2 regions of the Alteromonas sp. RKMC-009 genome follow, and region 1 is predicted to be linked to the other one. Evidence: predicted binding sites of a transcription regulator. Region 1 holds the regulator's gene; the other holds the start of a gene.
What was found. The regulator FliA, encoded in region 1, starts transcription of late flagellar genes. The targets are predictions, from matches to a motif close to CTAAAGNTNNNNNNNNNNNNGCCGATA.
Positions count from the first base shown of each region.

Region 2: a site for FliA is predicted at 4,884-4,910, ahead of DS731_RS17295 (DUF5610 domain-containing protein). Genes of this name have one in related genera too.

Region 1 is NZ_CP031010.1:1,514,756-1,525,556, forward strand. Features, by position in the region: gene flhA (flagellar biosynthesis protein FlhA) at 1-1,566, shown strand, start outside; gene flhF (flagellar biosynthesis protein FlhF) at 1,596-3,041, shown strand; gene DS731_RS06585 (MinD/ParA family protein) at 3,038-3,904, shown strand; gene DS731_RS06590 (RNA polymerase sigma factor FliA) at 3,901-4,629, shown strand; gene cheY (chemotaxis response regulator CheY) at 4,677-5,060, shown strand; gene DS731_RS06600 (protein phosphatase CheZ) at 5,095-5,841, shown strand; gene DS731_RS06605 (chemotaxis protein CheA) at 5,854-8,139, shown strand; gene DS731_RS06610 (protein-glutamate methylesterase/protein-glutamine glutaminase) at 8,165-9,313, shown strand; gene DS731_RS06615 (ParA family protein) at 9,336-10,100, shown strand; gene DS731_RS06620 (chemotaxis protein CheW) at 10,108-10,801, shown strand, end outside.
Region 2 is NZ_CP031010.1:3,936,582-3,947,382, reverse strand. Features, by position in the region: gene DS731_RS17315 (EAL domain-containing protein) at 1-1,606, opposite strand, end outside; gene DS731_RS17310 (acyl-CoA desaturase) at 1,766-2,893, opposite strand; gene fabR (HTH-type transcriptional repressor FabR) at 3,079-3,693, shown strand; gene trmA (tRNA (uridine(54)-C5)-methyltransferase TrmA) at 3,694-4,797, opposite strand; gene DS731_RS17295 (DUF5610 domain-containing protein) at 4,940-6,274, shown strand; gene DS731_RS17290 (RNA recognition motif domain-containing protein) at 6,372-6,848, opposite strand; rRNA gene DS731_RS17285 (16S ribosomal RNA) at 7,350-8,882, shown strand; tRNA gene DS731_RS17280 (tRNA-Ala) at 8,963-9,038, shown strand; tRNA gene DS731_RS17275 (tRNA-Ile) at 9,041-9,117, shown strand; rRNA gene DS731_RS17270 (23S ribosomal RNA) at 9,782-10,801, shown strand, end outside.

The DNA of each region.
Region 1 (10,801 bases):
GAAGCCCGCAAGCGCCGAGAAGAAATCACCGCAGAAGCAGACTTCTACGGCTCGATGGACGGTGCATCAAAATTCGTTAAAGGTGACGCGGTAGCCGGTTTGTTCATCATGATGATTAATATCGTCGGTGGCTTATTTATCGGCATGATTCAGCATGACTTGTCGTTTGGAAATGCGCTGGAAGTTTACACTATTCTGACAATCGGTGACGGTCTGGTTGCCCAGATCCCATCCCTGTTGTTGTCGGTGGCAACGGCAATTATCGTCACCCGTGAAAACGAAACCCAGGAAATGGGTAAGGAAATCCGGACACAACTGGGTAATCAGCAGGCTCTGTATATTGCCGCAGCGGTGCTGTTTGTCATGGGGATTGTGCCCGGCATGCCCCACGTGGCCTTTCTGGGTTTCTCTGCTATTGCTGCCGGTTATGCATACTGGCAGGGTGTGCAGGCGAAGAAAGCGGCAGAAAAACCGGCTGTGCCGGCCAAAATGGAAGGTGGTGCTGACCAGCCTGCTCCGGAAATTAAAGAGCTGGGTTGGGATGACGTACAGCAAGTTGACACTATCGGCCTTGAAGTTGGTTACCGGCTCATTCCGCTGGTGGATAAATCACAGGGCGGCGAATTGCTTACACGTATAAAAGGTGTGCGGAAGAAACTGTCTCAGGAACTGGGCTTTCTGGTTCCGCCGGTGCACATCCGCGATAATCTGGATCTCGACCCCAATGCCTACACGATCTCCATGCTGGGTGTGACCATCGGAGATGCGCAAATCAGTCATGATGAAGAGCTGGCGATTAACCCCGGGCAGGTGTTCGGTAAGCTGGAAGGACGGGCGACTAAAGACCCCGCTTTCGGACTGGATGCCGTGTGGATACGGCCGAATCAGCGGGAGCATGCGCAAACCCTTGGTTACACAGTAGTGGATGCGGCCACCGTGGTAGCGACACATCTCAGTCAGTTACTCAGCAACAATGCTTACCAGTTACTCGGTCATGAAGAAGTACAACAACTTCTCGATATGCTGGCGAAATCCAGTCCTAAGCTGGTGGAAGGGCTGGTACCGGATATTTTGCAGCTGAGCACCGTTGTAAAAGTACTGCAAACCTTATTGTTCGAAGGCGTTCCCATCCGCGATATGCGTACTATCGTTCAGACCTTATCGGAATACGGACCCCGCAGTCAGGATCCGGATGTGCTGGTATCTGCAGTGCGTATTGCGCTGAAGCGTTTGATTGTGCAGGAAATCAGTCAGGGAGCGAAAGAAGTGCCTGTCATAACTCTGGCACCAGAGTTGGAACAGATGTTGCACCAGTCACTTCAGGCAGGAGGAGAGGACGGCGCCGGCATCGAACCGGGACTGGCAGACCGGCTCCAGCAATCCCTGCAACAGGCCGCACAACAACAAGAACTGAATGGCGAGCCTGCGGTACTGTTGACGTCAGGCATGTTAAGACCTGTGCTGTCACGCTTCCTGAAGTATTCGGTAGCTGGCCTGCATGTGTTGTCTTATCAGGAAATCCCTGATGACAAACAAATCAAAATTGTCAGCTCTGTGGGTCAATAATCTGACGCCGGGTGAGTGAAGAGGTTGAGATGAAAATCAGACGGTTTTTTGGCAAAGATATGCGGGAAGCATTAAGCCAGGTAAAAGCAGAATTGGGCAGTGACGCCGTAATCATGTCGAATCGCAAAGTGGCAGACGGTATTGAGCTGGTCGCCGCTTACGATAAAGAGCCGGAAGCAAAAATAAAACTCAACACCCGCCATGACGCAGGTAAAACAGCTGCACAAAAGGCGACGCCAAGCCTCAGCGAAATTATCGGTGACGATGGTCCGGATACCTTACGGGCGTTACTTGAAAAGCAGGCTGCAGAAAAAGCTGCGGCTGCCGGAAGTGACCGTCAGAATCCTGCAGTTTCTCCTGCACCACAAACATCGTCTGCATTTGCCGCAGATACCCGTGGGGTCAACCCACAACCCGCTGCATCTCATGACGAAGAGGCGTTTTCATTTGCTGATGTATTTTCTGCAAAAGAACAAAGGCCTGCACCGGTATCTCAAATGAATCCCGATTTTAAAGCGGCGGAAAGTCAGCAGTCTGCCGGTGCCCCGGCCAGTGAGCTGGATGCGATAAAAGAGGAACTGGCCTCTCTTCGCAGCGTTTTACAATATCAGGTCGCAGACTTGATGGATGCTAAAAAGCAGCGTCAGCGCCCTGTACACAGTTATCTGACCCAGTGTTTAACCGGTATGGGGCTGAGCGCTTCACTGGCTGAGCAACTGGTGCACTACACCCCTTCTCAATACACCGAGCGGGAAGCGTGGATTTACCTTCTCAACCTTTTGGCTAATCGCCTTAATGTTTCCGGTAATGATATCCTGACCCAAACCGGTGTGGTTGCTCTTGTTGGTCCAACAGGAACAGGCAAAACCACGACTGTTGCTAAATTAGCAGCACGCTATGCGCAAAAATACGGTGCTGATCAGGTGGCTATGATCACTATCGATACCTACCGTATTGCCGCTTATGAACAGCTGGCAACGTATGGCAAAATTATTGGCTGTACCACAAGGAAGGCGCAAAGCAGTGAAGAATTAGCCGAACTTCTCTTCCAGTTACGCCATAAGCGTCTAATATTAATAGACACGGCTGGTTTCAGTCAGCGCGACAGTCGTTTAATTAAGCAACTTGGTCAATTTAATCACGGACAAATGCAACCTGTCCGTAAATACCTGGTTGCGCAGGCAAATACCCAATATCCTGCATTGCAACGCATCATTGAAGCGTATAATTCCGTTAAGCTTGACGGATGTATCTTCACGAAAGTTGATGAATGCTACAGTTTGGGTGAGGTTTTAAGTGTTGCTGTTGAACAGCAATTGCCAGTTAGTTATGTGACCGACGGGCAGCAGGTACCTGAAGATATTAAAGTTGCTGATGCAAAATCTCTCGTATCTGCCGCTGCAAAGCTTTATAAAAAGTACGGTTTGAATCATACTAAGCGTAATCATGAAGTTAATTCAGTTCAGGCAGTATGATCGAAGATCAAGCGAGTAGCTTACGAAAGATGAATCAATCACGCCTCATAAAGGTTATTGCCGTTACCGGCGGCAAAGGTGGTGTTGGTAAAACCAACATTACATTAAACACGGCGATTGCTATGGCCAAGCAAGGTAAGCGGGTCATGGTACTCGATGCCGACTTAGGATTAGCGAACGTTGACGTCATGCTGGGTTTGCGTGTTGAGAAGAACCTTTCTCACGTATTATCCGGTGAATGCACACTTGATGATGTTCTGGTAACCGGACCTCACGGTATTAAAATAGCTCCGGCGACTTCAGGTACTCAGGCAATGACCGAGTTATCGCCTACAGAACATGCCGGATTAATCCGTGCTTTCAGTGAGTTACGGTCGCAGATTGACGTGCTGATTGTAGATACCGCTGCCGGTATTTCCGATATGGTACTGAGTTTCTCCCGTGCCTCGCAGGACATCATGGTAGTGGTTTGTGACGAACCGACTTCTCTGACCGATGCCTATGCACTGATTAAAATATTGAACCGTGAACACGGTGTGTTCCGCTTCAAAATTGTGGCAAACATGGTTCGGGACATTCGTGAAGGGCAGGAATTATTCAGTAAATTATCAAAAGTGACAGGCAGATTCCTGGATGTGGCACTAGAATTGGTGGCAACTGTACCTTTCGACGAAAATATTCGTCGGGCAGTCAGAAAGCAAACCGCTATTGTGGATGCATTTCCCGGTTCTCCTGCGGCCGTCGCGATTAGTCAGTTAGCCACCAAAGCGCTTAACTGGCCGGTACCGGCTCAGCCGGGTGGTCACCTGGAATTTTTCATTGAACAACTGGTGACGAAGCAAGCAGTAGGAAGCCAACGTTGAATAGTAAAGCGGCAGCTTACCAGCAGCAGACCGACAAGTCGCAGCTGGTCGAGCGCCATGCATCCCTTGTAAAACGTATTGCCCATCACCTGATGGCGCGTTTGCCTGCCAGTGTGCTGGTGGATGACCTGATTCAGGCAGGGATGATCGGATTGCTGGAAGCAGCCAGAAATTTCGACGGCTCGAAAGGGGCCAGTTTCGAAACCTTCGCAGGTATCCGTATTCGTGGTGCTATGCTGGATGAAATCCGTAAGGGCGACTGGACACCCCGTTCAGTGCATAAAAATAGCCGTGCTATTACGGAAGCCATAACACAAGTTGAAAGAGAAACTGGCAGAGACGCGCGTGATACAGAAATTGCTGCTAAGCTAAATGTCAGTATTAATGATTATCATCAAATGCTTAACGAGGTGAATGCCGGTAAACTTGTCGGTATTGAAGACCTGGGTGTATCAGAAGATGTAATCAGCACAGAACAGAATAAAGGTAATGATTCACCCCTCGAAGATTTAATGCAGGGGGCGTTTCAAAAGGCGTTGGCACATGCCATCACAACATTACCTGAACGGGAAGCAATTGTACTGTCCCTGTACTATGATGAAGAACTGAATTTACGTGAAATCGGTGAAGTTCTTGAAGTCAGTGAGTCAAGGGTCAGCCAGATTCATAGCCAGGCCATGTTAAAACTAAAAGCCCGAATGCAATCATGGCAGGCAGAAGAATAAAACATACTAATATTAATAACGATTGATAATCCTCACCGGAGGCTATTTTGGACAAGAGTATGAAAATTCTTGTAGTAGACGACTTCTCTACTATGAGACGAATCATAAAGAACCTGCTTAAAGATCTTGGATTTTCCAATATTCAGGAAGCTGACGATGGAAGTACGGCCCTCCCCATGCTCCAGCAAGGCGACTTTGAATTTGTCGTGACCGACTGGAACATGCCAGGTATGCAGGGTATCGACCTGTTACGCGCTATACGTGCTGACGACAAACTCAAGCATTTGCCAGTATTGATGGTGACAGCTGAAGCGAAAAAAGAGCAAATCGTTGCTGCAGCACAGGCAGGTGTAAACGGATATGTTGTGAAGCCTTTCACAGCCGCTACACTTAAGGAAAAACTCGACAAGATTTTTGAGCGTTTAGGTTGATCCAGCCGCTCCCGCCAGAGAAGAGGATTACTGGATGTCTCCTACTAAAAAAGTCCCTATTTCGCTCGAAGAAGCAAAACAACTGGTAGCATATCTTGAGCAGGGTGATGATGAATCCGCCAACGCCCTGCTTGAGGCCGTATCTGCCAAAGAGTCTGTCGAACTTTTTGCTGAAGTTGGCAAACTTACCCGTCAACTTCATGACGCCCTCAACACCTTCCAGTTAGACGAGCGTATTGCTGGTCTGGCTAATGATGATATTCCTGATGCGCAAACGCGTCTCACCTACGTAATTGAAGAAACTGAAAAAGCGGCTAATACTACAATGGACGCTGTTGAGTCCTGTATGCCAATTGCTGAATCTTTATCAGACCGGATCACAACCCTTGAGCCTGAATGGCAAAAGCTTATGACCCGTCAGATTGAGCTCGGTGAATTCAAGAGTTTATGTATGGATATCGACGCCCTGTTTAAGGACATGTCGAAAGATTCTTCTAAACTTAACAGCCTTTTGACCGAAGTATTAATGGCACAGGGTTATCAGGATTTGACAGGCCAGGTTATTCGCAGAGTGATTGACCTGGTGAAAGAAGTCGAAGACAGCCTTGTGAACATGCTGACCGTGTTCGGTGAACGGGATGCACCTGTTAAAGCACAGAGCACCACGAACAAGCCGGACGCTGTTGAAGCGGAAGGGCCAATCATGAACGCTGAGAAGCGGGATGACGTAGTACAAGGCCAGGATGACGTGGATGATCTCCTGTCGAGCCTTGGTTTTTAGGGGAGCGAATGAATGTCGTTTGATGTTGATGAGGATATATTACAGGACTTTCTGGTCGAAGCCGGAGAAATCCTGGAACAATTACAGGAACAGTTAGTTGACCTGGAGAATAATCCGGAAGACGCTGACCTCCTCAACGCGATTTTCCGTGGATATCACACGGTAAAAGGTGGCGCAGGTTTCTTATCTCTGACTGAACTGGTTGAGATTTGTCACGGCGCAGAAAACGTCTTTGACGTAATGCGTAATGGCCAGCGTACACTGACGCCGGAATTAATGGATGTCATTCTGCAAGCGACAGACGTCGTAGTGGAAATGTTTGAGCGGGTAAAAGCCCGTGAGCCACTCGAAGCCGCTGATTCAAATCTTGTTGATGTTCTGCATAAGTTGAGCAAGCCAGAAGCCCCCGGCGAAAATATTTTTGGCGGGGAAACGGCAGCACCGGCAGAAGAAGTGCCGGTAGCAGAAGAACCTGAGCTGATAGTTGAAGAGGTACCGGTTGCACCGGAAGCCGCCGCTGTTGCAGAGCCTGCCGGTGATAACAGCATTGAAGATATCAGCGAAGATGAATTTGAAGCATTACTGGACCAGCTGCATGGTTCCGGTGCGCCCGGCAGACCGTCGGCAGATGCACCTGCAAAGCCAGCTGCACCTGCGCCCGCTCCGGCAGCAGCCGCTGGCGGAGATGGCGAAGATATCACCGATGATGAATTTGAGGCTCTGTTAGACGAGCTTCACGGTAAAGGACAGTTTGGTGGCGATGCCGCACCTGCCGCTACACCGGCGGCCGCAGCACCGGCAGCGGAACAGGCTGCAGCCGGTTCTGACGGTGACGAAATCACCGATGACGAATTTGAAGCTTTGCTTGACCAGTTACACGGTAAAGGTCAGGGACCCGGCATTGCCGGTGGTGTTGAAGTCGACACTCAGGCAACCAAAGCCGTTCAGGCTGCCAAAGCGGAACAGTCTAAACCTGCAGAGCCTGCCAAGCCGGCTCAACCTGCTAAAGCTGCTGCACCTGCTCCGGCCGCAAAAGCGGCTCCGGCTGCGCCAGCCGCACCCGCTGCCCCTTCCAAGCCCGCAGCACCTGCTGCAAAAGCTGCACCTAAGAAAGAAGAAAAAGCCCCGCAGGCAGAAACTACTGTTCGGGTAGACACCAAACGCCTTGACCAGATTATGAATATGGTCGGTGAGTTGGTGCTGGTTCGTAACCGCTTGTTAAGCCTTGGTATCAATACCAATGACGAAGATATGTCGAAGGCTATCGCTAACCTGGATGTGGTGACCGGTGATCTTCAGGGCGCGGTAATGAAAACCCGCATGCAGCCCATTAAGAAAGTCTTCGGTCGTTTCCCCAGGGTTGTCCGCGACCTTGCCCGTAGCCTGAAAAAAGAAATTACCCTTGAGCTTGAAGGGGAAGAAACGGATCTGGATAAAAACCTGGTTGAGGCGCTGGCCGATCCCCTGGTTCACCTGGTGCGTAACTCCGTCGACCATGGAATTGAAATGCCGGATGATCGTGCCAATGCGGGAAAACCGCGCATGGGTACAGTGAAACTGGCAGCATCACAGGAAGGCGATCATATCCTGCTTACTATCACCGATGATGGTAAAGGGATGGATCCGGAAAAGCTGAAAGAAATCGCTATCAGTCGTGGCGTGCTTGATGCTGATGCCGCCGCCCGTATGTCTGATGTGGAAGCGTTTAATCTGATATTCGCGCCGGGCTTCTCTACCAAGACAGAGATCAGTGATATCTCCGGTCGTGGTGTGGGCATGGACGTGGTTAAAACTAAAATCAACCAGCTGAATGGTACCGTAAACATTGATTCTCATCTGGGTAAAGGCACCCGGTTAGAAATCAAAGTACCGTTAACACTGGCAATCCTGCCAACTCTGATGATTGTTGTCGGTCAGCAAACCTTTGCATTGCCATTGGGCGCTGTTAACGAAATTATCAACATGGACATCAAGAAAACCAATACGGTAGATGGTCAGTTGACGATGATCGTCCGCTCTAAGGCTATCCCGTTATTCTTCCTTGGTGAATGGCTTATCCGCGGCCCGAAAAATATCGAGAAAGAAAAAGGCCATGTTGTTGTAGTGCAAATAGGTACACAGCAGGTGGGCTTCGTGGTGGATGCATTGATTGGTCAGGAAGAAGTGGTGATCAAGCCACTGGATGCCTTGTTACAAGGTACACCGGGTATGGCTGGTGCAACCATTACATCGGATGGCGGAATCGCGTTAATTCTTGATATCCCGAGTCTGCTTAAGCGATATGCGCGCAGGTCATAGTCGCAATTAAAGGAACATCATTACTATGGCTTTTAAAGTCCTTGTTGTGGACGATTCGACGTTTTATCGTCGTCGTGTACGCGAAATTCTGGATGAGGACAGAGAACTCGAGGTTGTTGGCGAAGCCAAAAACGGTGAAGAAGCACTGGATATGCTGATGAAGTTGTCACCCGATGTGGTGACAATGGATGTGGAAATGCCGGTTATGGACGGTATTTCCGCTGTAAAAGCGATCATGCAGAAACGCCCTGTACCTATTCTCATGTTTTCATCTCTGACTCATGAAGGTGCTCAGGCAACGCTTGACGCGCTGGAAGCCGGTGCGCTGGATTTTCTGCCAAAGAAATTTGAGGAAATATCTAAAGAGCGTAAAGAGGCCGTGGGCTTACTGCGGACTAAAGTTCGTTTACTGGCCCGGCGTGGTGTCGGCATACGCCGGCCTGTGATTTCACGCAGAGAGCCAGCGGCAAAGCCCGCTCCACCAATGCCTGCCAATGCCCCTAAAGCGACGTTCTTTAAAAGCTCGTCTATCCTCACCGGACGTACTGAAACTGCATCCCAGCCTACTGTTTCTAAAGTTAAGGCATCAGGAAAGCGGTATAAATGTCTGGCCATCGGGGCCTCTACAGGTGGTCCTGTGGCATTGCAAAAAGTGTTGTCAGGGCTGCCGGCTAACTTTCCATATCCGATTTTATTGGTTCAGCATATGCCCGGCACGTTTACTAATGCGTTCGCCCAGCGGCTGAACAATAACTGCGAGATTTCGGTAAAAGAAGCTGAACACGGGGATATTCTTAAACCCGGTTGCGCTTATCTTGCGCCCGGAGGCAAGCAAATGGTAGTAGAGTCTATGTCACTGCCGAATATTGTTCTCCGTGATGCCCATGAACATGAGAAAGATACCTACAAACCCAGTGTGGATATTACACTTAACAGTCTGGTGGATATTTACGGCGGCGATGTACTGAGTATTATTCTGACGGGCATGGGATCTGATGGACGTGAAGGCTGTGAAGCTCTTCACCGTAAAGGCGCCAAAGTGTGGGCGCAGGATCAGGACACCTGTGTGGTATACGGTATGCCACAGGCGGTTGCGAAAGCGAACATCGCAGAAAAAAGCATAGCCATTGATAATATCGCTTCGTGCATACTCACGGAAATGATGCAGAAATAGTTCAGTCAGCAGGAGTTGAAGGTTGAAAATATGGACGATTGCTAACCAGAAAGGCGGGGTAGGGAAGACCACTACCACCGTGACGCTGGGCGGCATTCTGGCGCAACAGGGAAAGCGCGTTCTGCTTATTGATACCGACCCTCATGCATCGCTGAGTTATTATTTTGGTATGGATGCCGAGGAGTTAAATGCTTCTGTTTACGATATTTTTATTAATCATGAACAGATTACTGCCGATAGAGTGCTTGACTGTTTGTGTCCGACAAAATTAGACAGTCTGTATATTTTGCCTGCCTCAATGGCACTTGCCACGCTGGACAGGCAAATGGGTATGCAAAACGGTATGGGGCTTATTCTCAAAAAGGCACTGGATACTGTACGCAACGAATTTGACTATGTGTTGCTGGATTGTCCGCCGGTACTTGGCGTGTTGATGGTTAATGCGCTGGCTGCATGCCATAAAGTCATTGTGCCCGTGCAGACCGAATTTCTGGCATTAAAGGGCCTTGACCGGATGATCCATACACTTGAGATTATGGGCCGTTCGTTAAGAAAAGAATTTGATACATTAATAGTGCCGACTATGTTTGACCGCCGGACGAATGCGGCCATCCAGGCACTACAAAAACTGAATGAAGATTACGGTGATAAGGTTTGGCACGGGATGATTCCTGTGGATACCCGCTTCCGTGATGCCAGCCAGGCGCAGTCGCCTGCGTCTGTTGTCTATCCGAAAGCGCGGGGCGTTTACGCCTACACCAAATTGTTAGATGAACTGGAGCAGTGAGTCAGCTATGAGTAAAAGTACGCCCTTCGCCCGCGAAGATGTGATGCAGGCGTATCTCGACAGCTTGTTACAAAGCCCGGAAGATCCGGCTGAAGTAACGGCTAACACTGCCCGTTTGCTGGAACAGGCCACGGCGGACATTATCGCCAAAGAACCTGTGGTTGCTCCTGTGGCTGAGCCGGTCATAGCGCCGCCAGTAACTGAAGAGGTTACCGACACAGCCGTTGAACAACTGAGCGGGGCAGTACCTCCGCCGGTTAAAACCACGCCTGTGAAAGACATGCTGGAAAATCGTTTTCAGGCACTCTTTTTCGAGGTGGCAGGATTAACACTCGCTGTGCCGCTCATCACTTTAGGTGGCATTCACCGGATTGAAAAAGTGGGTGGACTGATAGGAAAACCCAAATGGTTCAAGGGCGTAATGCTTCATCGTGATCAAAAAATAAACGTTGTCGATACTGCAATGTGGGTTATGCCAGAAAAATACGACCAAAATCTCGCAGAAACGCTAAACTATCAGTATCTTATTATGTTAGGGGACAGTTTGTGGGGCTTAGCCAGCGACAAACTGGTCAACACCGTTACACTGACCAGGGACGAGGTAAAATGGCGCGAGTCAGGAGGCAAGCGTCCATGGTTAGCGGGCATGGTAAAAGAAAAAATGTGTGCGTTAATAGACGTATATCAGTTAATCGCAATGC
Region 2 (10,801 bases), 2.4 Mb from region 1:
CGGTGCGCCAGCGGATAAGCGCTTCCAGTCCGGTTGTCACACCGGTTTTCAGATCCACTTTCGGCTGGAAAACCAGAAAGAACGGGTGAGAGTCGGCAATGGCATCAGACAAAGATTTCAGCAGCTTGTGGCGGGTGCCCATTTCGTCAAGCAACTGTCGTGTGATGGTCTGTACGGAATGATCCCGCCGTTTCCGTGAGTTATGCACCAGTTGCGCCGTCTTCAACGACTTACGTAAATCATCCAGCTCTAAATCTTTCACTGCCAGATGGCTGATACGGTTCGTGACCCGTTGCTCAACATTATCGACATACACCGACAGTTCGGCTAACTGGCTCAATGATGGTTCCTGAGACACTTTTTCCGTTTTATAAAGCAGCGCAAAAAAGCCATCTCCCAGATAACAAATCGTCATTGCTTTCTGACAGCGCTTTTTCATTTCGTTCAGGCAACCGGCAAGCAGGGCGTGGCTGAAATCTGTGCCCAGTGTGATTTCACTGGTTGAGAAATCCGTCATATTCACCAATACCAGCGAGGTTGAATTCAAATCAGACAGTGACATATTGACGATTTCGCGGTGTAGCCAGTTTTTGTTCGGAATTTGCAGAGTTTCGTCAAAATAAGCCAGCATGGACAGTTTATTGAGCAATGCCAGGTTAACGAAACCATTGCCGATGTTTTCGCTGTACACCATCAGCAGTGTAATGTGGCTTTGCTCCAGAGGTTTGGGAGATTGGACGATGACAAGATAGTGATTGTTGTCTACATCTGCCGTATTGAAGTAGAGAATTGACCAGCTTTCATAAAACTGATGCTCATGGGTGTGCAGAGCAGTGTCGATGGCCTTCAGCAATCCGGAGCTCGCGTAAGCCTGATATTCTCCCAATAATTCTGACAGCATAGTGGCATCAGAACGGCTGAAGTCACCACTTGATGCTACCACTTCGCATTGTTCCATAGACGCCATGGTCGGACGGTAGGCGCACACCACACCACCGGTTTCAGGAATGCCGATGACCCGGGATACTTCATTGAGCACGGTGTAGGTAAACTCGCCCACATCCTGCTTTGACGTCAGGGCCCTGGAGGCATCCACAATCATCTGCAGTCCGCGTTTGGCCACGTACAATTCATTCAGATTGGACCAGGTTTTAATGTTACTGGAAACAATGCCTCTCAGCTTTTCTTCTGTCAGTTCAACTTTGTTCCAGTACTCATCAATATCGTATTCTTTAAATGTGTCCTGACGGGGAGCCATACCGGGCTGACCGGTGAGCAGGATAATCCGCACGCGGGAATTACCTAACACGGTTCTGATGGTGTTTACCAGGAACAGGCCGGCGTTATCCTGCTCCATCACAACATCCAGCAGGATCACCGCAATATCGTCGGTTTCTGCCAGAATGGTGGAGGCCTGAGCCGCAGAGTTTGCGGTCAGAAACTTAAGCGGTTTGCCCCGCACTTTAAGGCCGCTTAAGCCCAGTTTAAGGGATTGTTGATAGCCCAAATCGTCTTCAACACTAAGAACTAACCATTCTCCTGACTGAGTATTACTGTCGTCCGGTTCAGGCTCCGGGGAAAAGGTAAAAAGCTGTTCATCACTCATGCATCCGTCCGTACTGATAAAGGAAAAGCGAGGACTCTTATTTCAAAAAATGCAGAGAAAACAGCAAGAGCAATCCATCACCTAAGTGTTGCCTATATTATTGATTTTGCAAGAAGGAGAAACAGAAACGCCGCTAAATAGCGGCGTTTCGGGCTGAGTTCAGACCAGCTGTGGTGAAAGTGTCTGTAACTGGAGCCACTTTTCTTTCTGAAGGGCCAGTGCGTGTTTGAGTTCTTTATAATGGAAGTCAATTTCCAGTCGCTCAACCGAGCGCTTCAGGCACCGTTTACGTACATTCATAAGACGTTTTTTCGCGGCATAATAGGCAGACATCTTCTGTACTAACAACTCGTACTCGGCCTGCACTTTTTGTAATAACTCATCGGCATCCGGCAGAGCGGCAAGTCTGGCATTGGCTTGCTGAAGTTGCATGGCTGCGCGGGCTTTTTCAATACGCTCTTCCGGAACCCGGCGCAGATTTGTAGTCAATCCGGCATAAGACAGGCCGCGGATAAGCCACTTGGTAGGATCGAATTGCCACCAGTAAATACCGTTACGGTAATCATATTCAAAAATATGATGGTAGTTATGATACCCCTCGCCGAAAGTGAAAAATGCCAGGATACCGTTATCACGGGCTGTGTTTTTATCGGTATAAGGCTGACTGCCCCAGAAATGAGCCAGCGAGTTAATAAAGAAAGTGACATGGTGGACCATGAATAAACGGAATACACCGGCAAAAAGAATCATACTCAGTACATCGCCGTTCAACCAGCCAAGCAAACCTGTGATCCCGAAGTTTGCGACAAGCACGATAGGCAGGTAATACTTGTGTTGCCACATAACCACCGGATCTTTTTGTAAGTCCCGGCAGTTGCTGTAATCGTCATAGCGATGAGACTGATATTCTCTCAGCATCCAGCCAATATGGGCGAACCACAGGCCCTTTTTAGCTGAGTACGGGTCTTTGTCGTTTTGATCAACATGACGGTGATGGATACGGTGATCAGAAGACCAGTGCAGGATACTGTTTTGCAATGCCATTGCACCGCCGATGGCGAGAATGACCCGTACAACAATATTGGCGTCATAGGTTTTATGAGACCACAGACGGTGATAGCCGGCAGTAATAGACATACCGGTGAAATAAAATAATACGACAGCCGTCACCACTTCCGTGGTGTCGAATCCCATGGTGACCGCCCAAAGGGGCACTGCCAGTAACGCAATTGCACCGGTAATAATAAATACCAGAACATTGGTCAGGATAATTGGTGGTTTTTTCATGATAACAACTCGGCTTACAACTGTACGCTAATTTATCGTTTTCACCGGGCGCAGGCAAGGGAAAAGCGACAATTTCAGCTTTAAGTATAGTGCAGATTTTGTGAAACTGATGTGCCGTCATCGCCGGGGTAAGGTACAATCGTTACCGTTTAACAGGTATCCGGAATGAAAAGAAGGAGTTGGCGGTGAGTCGTCAGGAGCAAAAATTAAAAACCCGCCAGAATATTATCAATGCTGCTTTTGGTTTGCTCGATGAGCAGCGCAGTCTGTCTGCTATCAGTTTACGTGAAGTCTCCCGTGCAGCCGGTATTGCGCCGACTTCTTTTTACCGTCACTTCAAAGATATGGACGAACTCGGTCTGACGCTGGTGGACGAGGCGGGTCTTGCACTCCGTCAACTGATGCGTCAGGCAAGACGCCGTATCGCCAGTGGCGGCGGGGTTATCGATACCTCGGTAGATACCTTCATGGAATTTATTACCGCCAATACTAACGTGTTCAGATTACTGCTCCGTGAACACACCGGCACCTCAACTGCCTACCGGATGGCAGTACTGAGGGAAATTCAGCATTTTATTGAAGAACTGGCTGATTATATTGTGGAAAGTCAGGGCGCAGAGCATCAACTGGCAAGTCTTCAGGCAGAAGCCATGGTCCGGCTTGTATTCAGTGCCGGAGCTGAAGCCTTAGAAGTGGATGTGCCGTTGAGGCAGGAAATTGGCCACAGGGTAAAAGCGCAATTGCGTTTTGTACAGTTGGGGGCAAAAGTCTATCGCCCCCGGAAAGTCAAAAGTGAGTAATTAACGGTTTTTCTTCACCAGTTTTACGCCGGCCTCAATGTGGTGCGTAAAAGGGAATTGATCGAACAAGGCAGACGCCACCAGATCGTGGGTTTGCGACAATGTCGCCAGATTCGCTGCCAGCGTATCGGGATTACAGGAAATATAAATAATTTCCGGATAGTCCTGAATCATCTTCAGTGATTCTTCATCAAGACCGGCTCTTGGCGGGTCAACCAGCACAGTCGTAAAGTTGTAGCCTGATAAATCAATGCCGTTGAGGCGGGAAAACTGACGTCCTGTTCTTAATGCTTCCGTAAACTCTTCAGCAGACAGACGAACAATCTCCACATTGTCTATGTTGTTCACTTCAATGTTAAATTGCGCAGCGTTAACCGAAGGTTTGGCGATTTCAGTGCCGATGACCTTGCGAAACTGGCTGGCCATAGGCAGTGAGAAATTACCGGCTCCGCAGTACATTTCAAGAAGATCGCCGCTGGTGTTTTCACACACAGACAATGCCCATTCGATCATGCGGCAGTTCACTTTTGCATTCGGCTGGGTAAAGCTGTTTTCGATATGCCTGAATTGATAGTGTCGTCCATTTACCGGCAGCGATTCGATGATAAAGTCATTGCCCAGAATTTTCTTCTGCTTACGTGCACGGCCGATAACATTCACTGTACCGAAGGTGTCAGACAACGTATCTTGCAGCGCCCGCGCAGCCGTTTCCCATTCATCATCCAGCTGACGGTGATACAAAAGGCTTATCACCAGCTCACCTGACAACCCGCTCAGATAATCAATCTGAAATAACTTCTTTCTCAGTACCTGGCTTGGACGAAGTTCTGTCATTAAAGTTTGCATAGCGGCATTGATGGTATCGCTTGCCGGCGGGAAGGTGTCAACGCGATACTTTTCTTTCGTCTCGCTGTTGAACATGATGTGATACAAGTCATCGCCATCATGCCATACCCGAAATTCTGCCCGCATGCGGTAGCCGGTTTCTTCAGAGGCAAACACAGACATCTCAGTTTGACCATATTGATCAAGTAGTTGTGACAGTCGCGAGATCTTCTCGTCTAACTGCGCGGTATATTGCTGACTGTGTGTCTGAGTTGTCATTGTAATAGCTTCATCTTGTTTGCCGGGCTGCGCATTGTAGTGTCTTAAATTATTTGTGCAAACACTGTTCTGAGATTGCATTAAAATTAAACAATTCGTTAAGTCTGCCGATAACTAATGTGAGGTTAGTGAGGACAACATTATGAACGTGGGTGAAATTAAGGCATTTGTTAGTGAGCAGAAGCCGGCTGTTGCAGAACAGAAGGCACCTGAAGACCCTAATAAAGCAATCAAAAAGCAGTTACAGCAGGATGGACTTCGTCAGGCTGCTGAATTTCAGCAGCGGCAAACCGCAATGGTAAGCGTCAGTAGTTCGCAGACGACCATTGGCCTGAAAGTCTACAGTTCGTCAATGGAGCAACAGGTTACCGTTGACGGACAGCGTGGTAAGTTTGCAAAAGATGATACGTCAGATAAAGAGAAGGAAACCTCTTTATTTGATTTTGAGGAAGTGGCAAAAAACGTTATGCGTTTTGTCGGTGGTGTCATTCAGGGCGCTGCAAGAGGTGGTGCGGATGAAGAGAAACTCGGTAATCTTTTTTCGCAGGCGAGAGAAGGGGTTTCCCAGGGAATTGCCATGGCAGAAAAAGATCTGGGAGGCCTGATGAATGATGATATCTCAACAGGCATCGACAGGAGCCGCAGTCTCATCGAAAATCGCATTAATGCACTGGAGTCTGATCTGCTCGGTATTCAGAATGAAGATCAACTTGCTGCAGGTGGTGTTGCATCAGCTTTGAACGTTAATAGCAGCAACTCAGAATCTGCCAGTCTGACAATTCGTACAAGAGATGGTGATGAAGTGCAGTTGAGCTTTGAGAGTCTGAGGGCTTATCAATATGCCAGCCAGCAAACCGTCGCTTATACGACTGGGCAGGGGCAGGGTGGTGACGGTAATGGCTATCAGAATGTTGTTGCTACAGACAACACCTCTTACTCGTACTTTGATCGTCAGGGGATAAGTTTCTCTCTGAAAGGCGAGCTGGATGAAGGTGAATTAACGGCCATTGCTGATTTAGTGGAATCCGTTAACGATCTGGCTGACACGTTCTTTGGTGGCGATCTGGATAAGGCGTTTGAGAAAGCGCTGGAACTGGGTTTTGATGATCAGGAACTTACGGGTTACGCATTGCAACTGAACAGAACGCAGCAAACGGAAGTTGTGAAAACTTACGGTGCTATTCAGCATTATCGTGACGGCAGCGAGTCCGGTTCCCACGGCGATGAAGCGAAGCCTGTTGCACAATATCTGAATAAGATGCTTAACGTCTTTGATTCGGCGAGACAACAACTGGCTTCAGGTGAAGACTTCAACACTCTGATAAATGGCCTGATCAACGAAATGAAGGATGTACAGGTACCGGATTTAGTCACAGCTATAAATCGTTTCCATAGTTTCAATCAGCGTTTACTTGACGCTATGCCGGGCGAGCAGCAGAAAACTCAGCCTGTAGAGCCTCCGGCAAGCGAAAGCTGAAAGATACGGGCGGACTATTAAAAGTGATGCCCAATTCAATATTCGGATAAAAAAGAACCCCGGCATGCCGGGGTTCTTTAATGTTTGTGTAGTACGACTACTCGGTTTCTCCTTTCTCCCTTGCAGCACGTACTTTCAATGTTCTTTCCAGAAATACTTTATCGTTTAGTTCCGTAATAGCTGAATCTACGTCGCGGGTAATGACTTCGATAAATCCATACCCTTTACGTTTTCCAGTACGACGGTCCTTCATAAGACGAACACTCTGAACTTCGATGTAATCCTTGAAATATTCTTTCACTGCATCTTCGTTCGCTTTATATGGAAGATTACCTACATATAAAGTGGCTGTTTCTCCGGAAGTATCAGAAGTCACATCAGCATTCACTGAAGAGGACGTTGAAGACGAACTCAGCAGAGATGCAAGCCAGGGTGTAACGATACCGCTAATAAGCAAAGACACTGCAACGGTGACAGGAAGACTCGCTTCCAGACTAGCGGAAGAAACGATGAGATAACCTGCGATTGCGAATACCGCGCTAATTACTGCGCATTGAATAAAGCCTACTTTCATAAACCTACCTTTAATTATTTTAGTGAAACGTTGGAGGCTGTTCATAGTTTACTCATTTGTAACAAATTGAACAATGGTCTGATGAAATAGTAGACGAAAGACCAATAAAAAATAGACTTTTGTTGGAAAACCAGGCGTTTGAGTTCGAATTCGAAGAAAAAGGTCAAAAAGGATAAAAAAGGGGTTGACGAAAAATCTCTGATGCGTAGAATGCGCACCACTTCGACGGGGAACGTCAGACGGTCCACGAAGAAGTCGTTATAAGAACTTAATAATGGTTATTTATAACGGTTTTCACTGAAAACACCTGAGAAATTAAATTTCAAAAAGATGTTGACACTGAAAACGAAGCGCGTAGAATGCGCGTCCCGCTTCAGGGAGAAACGCTGAAGCAGCTAGCCGAGGTTAGCAATTGTTCTTTAAAAATTTATAACAAGACAATCTGTGTGGGCACTCGTTAAGAGTGTCAACCGACGATTCATAAAAGTTTTTCGATGTATTTAATTGAAGAGTTTGATCATGGCTCAGATTGAACGCTGGCGGCAGGCCTAACACATGCAAGTCGAACGGTAACAGAAATAGCTTGCTATTTGCTGACGAGTGGCGGACGGGTGAGTAATGCTTGGGAACTTGCCTTTGGGAGGGGGATAACAGTTGGAAACGACTGCTAATACCGCATAACGTCTACGGACCAAAGGGGGCTTCGGCTCCTACCTGAAGAGAGGCCCAAGTGAGATTAGCTAGTTGGTGAGGTAAAGGCTCACCAAGGCGACGATCTCTAGCTGTTCTGAGAGGAAGATCAGCCACACTGGGACTGAGACACGGCCCAGACTCCTACGGGAGGCAGCAGTGGGGAATATTGCACAATGGGGGAAACCCTGATGCAGCCATGCCGCGTGTGTGAAGAAGGCCTTCGGGTTGTAAAGCACTTTCAGTTGTGAGGAAAGGTTGGTAGTTAATACCTGCCAGCTGTGACGTTAACAACAGAAGAAGCACCGGCTAACTCCGTGCCAGCAGCCGCGGTAATACGGAGGGTGCGAGCGTTAATCGGAATTACTGGGCGTAAAGCGGACGCAGGCGGTTTGTTAAGCTAGATGTGAAAGCCCCGGGCTCAACCTGGGATGGTCATTTAGAACTGGCAGACTAGAGTCTTGGAGAGGGGAGTGGAATTCCAGGTGTAGCGGTGAAATGCGTAGATATCTGGAGGAACATCAGTGGCGAAGGCGACTCCCTGGCCAAAGACTGACGCTCATGTCCGAAAGTGTGGGTAGCGAACAGGATTAGATACCCTGGTAGTCCACACCGTAAACGCTGTCTACTAGCTGTGTGTGAATTTAATTCGTGCGTAGCGAAGCTAACGCGCTAAGTAGACCGCCTGGGGAGTACGGCCGCAAGGTTAAAACTCAAATGAATTGACGGGGGCCCGCACAAGCGGTGGAGCATGTGGTTTAATTCGAAGCAACGCGAAGAACCTTACCTACACTTGACATGCAGAGAATTTTCCAGAGATGGATTAGTGCCTTCGGGAACTCTGACACAGGTGCTGCATGGCTGTCGTCAGCTCGTGTCGTGAGATGTTGGGTTAAGTCCCGCAACGAGCGCAACCCTTGTCCTTAGTTGCCAGCATTTGGTTGGGCACTCTAAGGAGACTGCCGGTGACAAACCGGAGGAAGGTGGGGACGACGTCAAGTCATCATGGCCCTTACGTGTAGGGCTACACACGTGCTACAATGGCAAGTACAGAGGGAAGCAAGACAGTGATGTGGAGCGGACCCCTTAAAGCTTGTCGTAGTCCGGATTGGAGTCTGCAACTCGACTCCATGAAGTCGGAATCGCTAGTAATCGCAGGTCAGCATACTGCGGTGAATACGTTCCCGGGCCTTGTACACACCGCCCGTCACACCATGGGAGTGGGATGCAAAAGAAGTAGTTAGTCTAACCTTCGGGAGGACGATTACCACTTTGTGTTTCATGACTGGGGTGAAGTCGTAACAAGGTAACCCTAGGGGAACCTGGGGTTGGATCACCTCCTTACCTTAAAAATCGTTTATTGCCTTTTAGCGCAGTGTTCACACAGATTGTTTTGTTATTAATGAAGAACGACCAAGTCTTATGGGGCTATAGCTCAGCTGGGAGAGCGCCTGATTTGCATTCAGGAGGTCAGCAGTTCGATCCTGCTTAGCTCCACCAATAGGCTTGTAGCTCAGCTGGTTAGAGCGCACCCCTGATAAGGGTGAGGTCGGCAGTTCAAGTCTGCCCAAGCCTACCAAATCTTTCTCATGCGGCGTCAGATAAAACCTCATGTGCCGGGGCACACGACGGTTTCATCTTCCTTGCCTGAAAAAGATTGGATGTATTAAGTAATCACTTGGTCAGAAAGATGCAAATCCTAATGAATTTTTACTCGGTTGAGTAAGTATTGATTAGGGTTTTTTACTCTAAACCTGTTCTTTAACAATTTGGAAAGCTGATATTAGTAATCAATCAAATTGAGTAACTGAGAATATCGAAAGATGTTCTTTCAAAAGCTACTCTATCTGACAAACGTGTAGTAAGAAGGTTGACATACACAACTGAGTGTACTGTTCGTCCTCCTTGCGCAAAAGTCGACAAACAACGTCGATTTTGCACGAACATTGATTAGACAGTCATGCATACAACAGTGCTTAGATGCACACCTGACTCCGGATAAAAAGGCGGAGGTTAGGCGCTTTATCTTCCATCCTTTTAGGATGTCGCATCTTTTGGAAGATAAAGTAACGGCTATTTACTCTCTCACTACTCATGTTGAAAAGAGGAAATAGCGACGATTAAGGTTCTGGGCAAGCGAATACGACGAGTGAGCGAGGGCGTATACAAGTAGTATATAACCGAGCGAGCGAGGAAGAGTCGCGCAGCACAGGTTCTTAAGCGGAAGCTATTTAGGGTTGTATGGTTAAGTGACTAAGCGTATACGGTGGATGCCTTGGCAGTAAGAGGCGATGAAGGACGTGTAAGTCTGCGAAAAGCGGTGGCGAGCTGACAAAACGCATTTGAGCCATCGATGTCCGAATGGGGAAACCCACCCGCTTGCGGGTATCGTTAACTGAATACATAGGTTAACGAGGCAAACCCGGGGAACTGAAACATCTAAGTACCCGGAGGAAAAGAAATCAACCGAGATTCCCTTAGTAGCGGCGAGCGAAAGGGGACCAGCCGATGTTAGTTGTCATAGTGGAATATTCTGGAAAGTTTAACGGAACAGGGTGATAGTCCCGTACACGAAGTGACAGTTAGCACATATTAAGTAGGTCGGGACACGTGTTATCCTGACTGAAGATGGGGGGACCATCCTCCAAGGCTAAATACTCCTTACTGACCGATAGTGAACCAGTACCGTGAGGGAAAGGCGAAAAGAACCCCTGTGAGGGGAGTGAAACAGAACCTGAAACCGTATACGTACAAGCAGTGGGAGCCCTTCGGGGTGACTGCGTACCTTTTGTATAATGGGTCAGCGACTTATATTTGGTAGCAAGGTTAACCGTCTAGGGGAGCCGTAGCGAAAGCGAGTGTTAACTGCGCGTTGAGTTGCCAGGTATAGACCCGAAACCCGGTGATCTAGCCATGGGCAGGTTGAAGGTTGAGTAACATCAACTGGAGGACCGAACCCACGCCTGTTGAAAAAGGCGGGGATGACTTGTGGCTGGGGGTGAAAGGCCAATCAAACCGGGAGATAGCTGGTTCTCCCCGAAATCTATTTAGGTAGAGCCTCGGACGAATTCCTTTGGGGGTAGAGCACTGTTAAGGCTAGGGGGTCATCCCGACTTACCAACCCTTTGCAAACTCCGAATACCAAAGAGAACTATCCGGGAGACACACGGCGGGTGCTAACGTCCGTCGTGAAGAGGGAAACAACCCAGACCGCCAGCTAAGGTCCCAAAATATTGCTAAGTGGGAAACGATGTGGGAAGGCT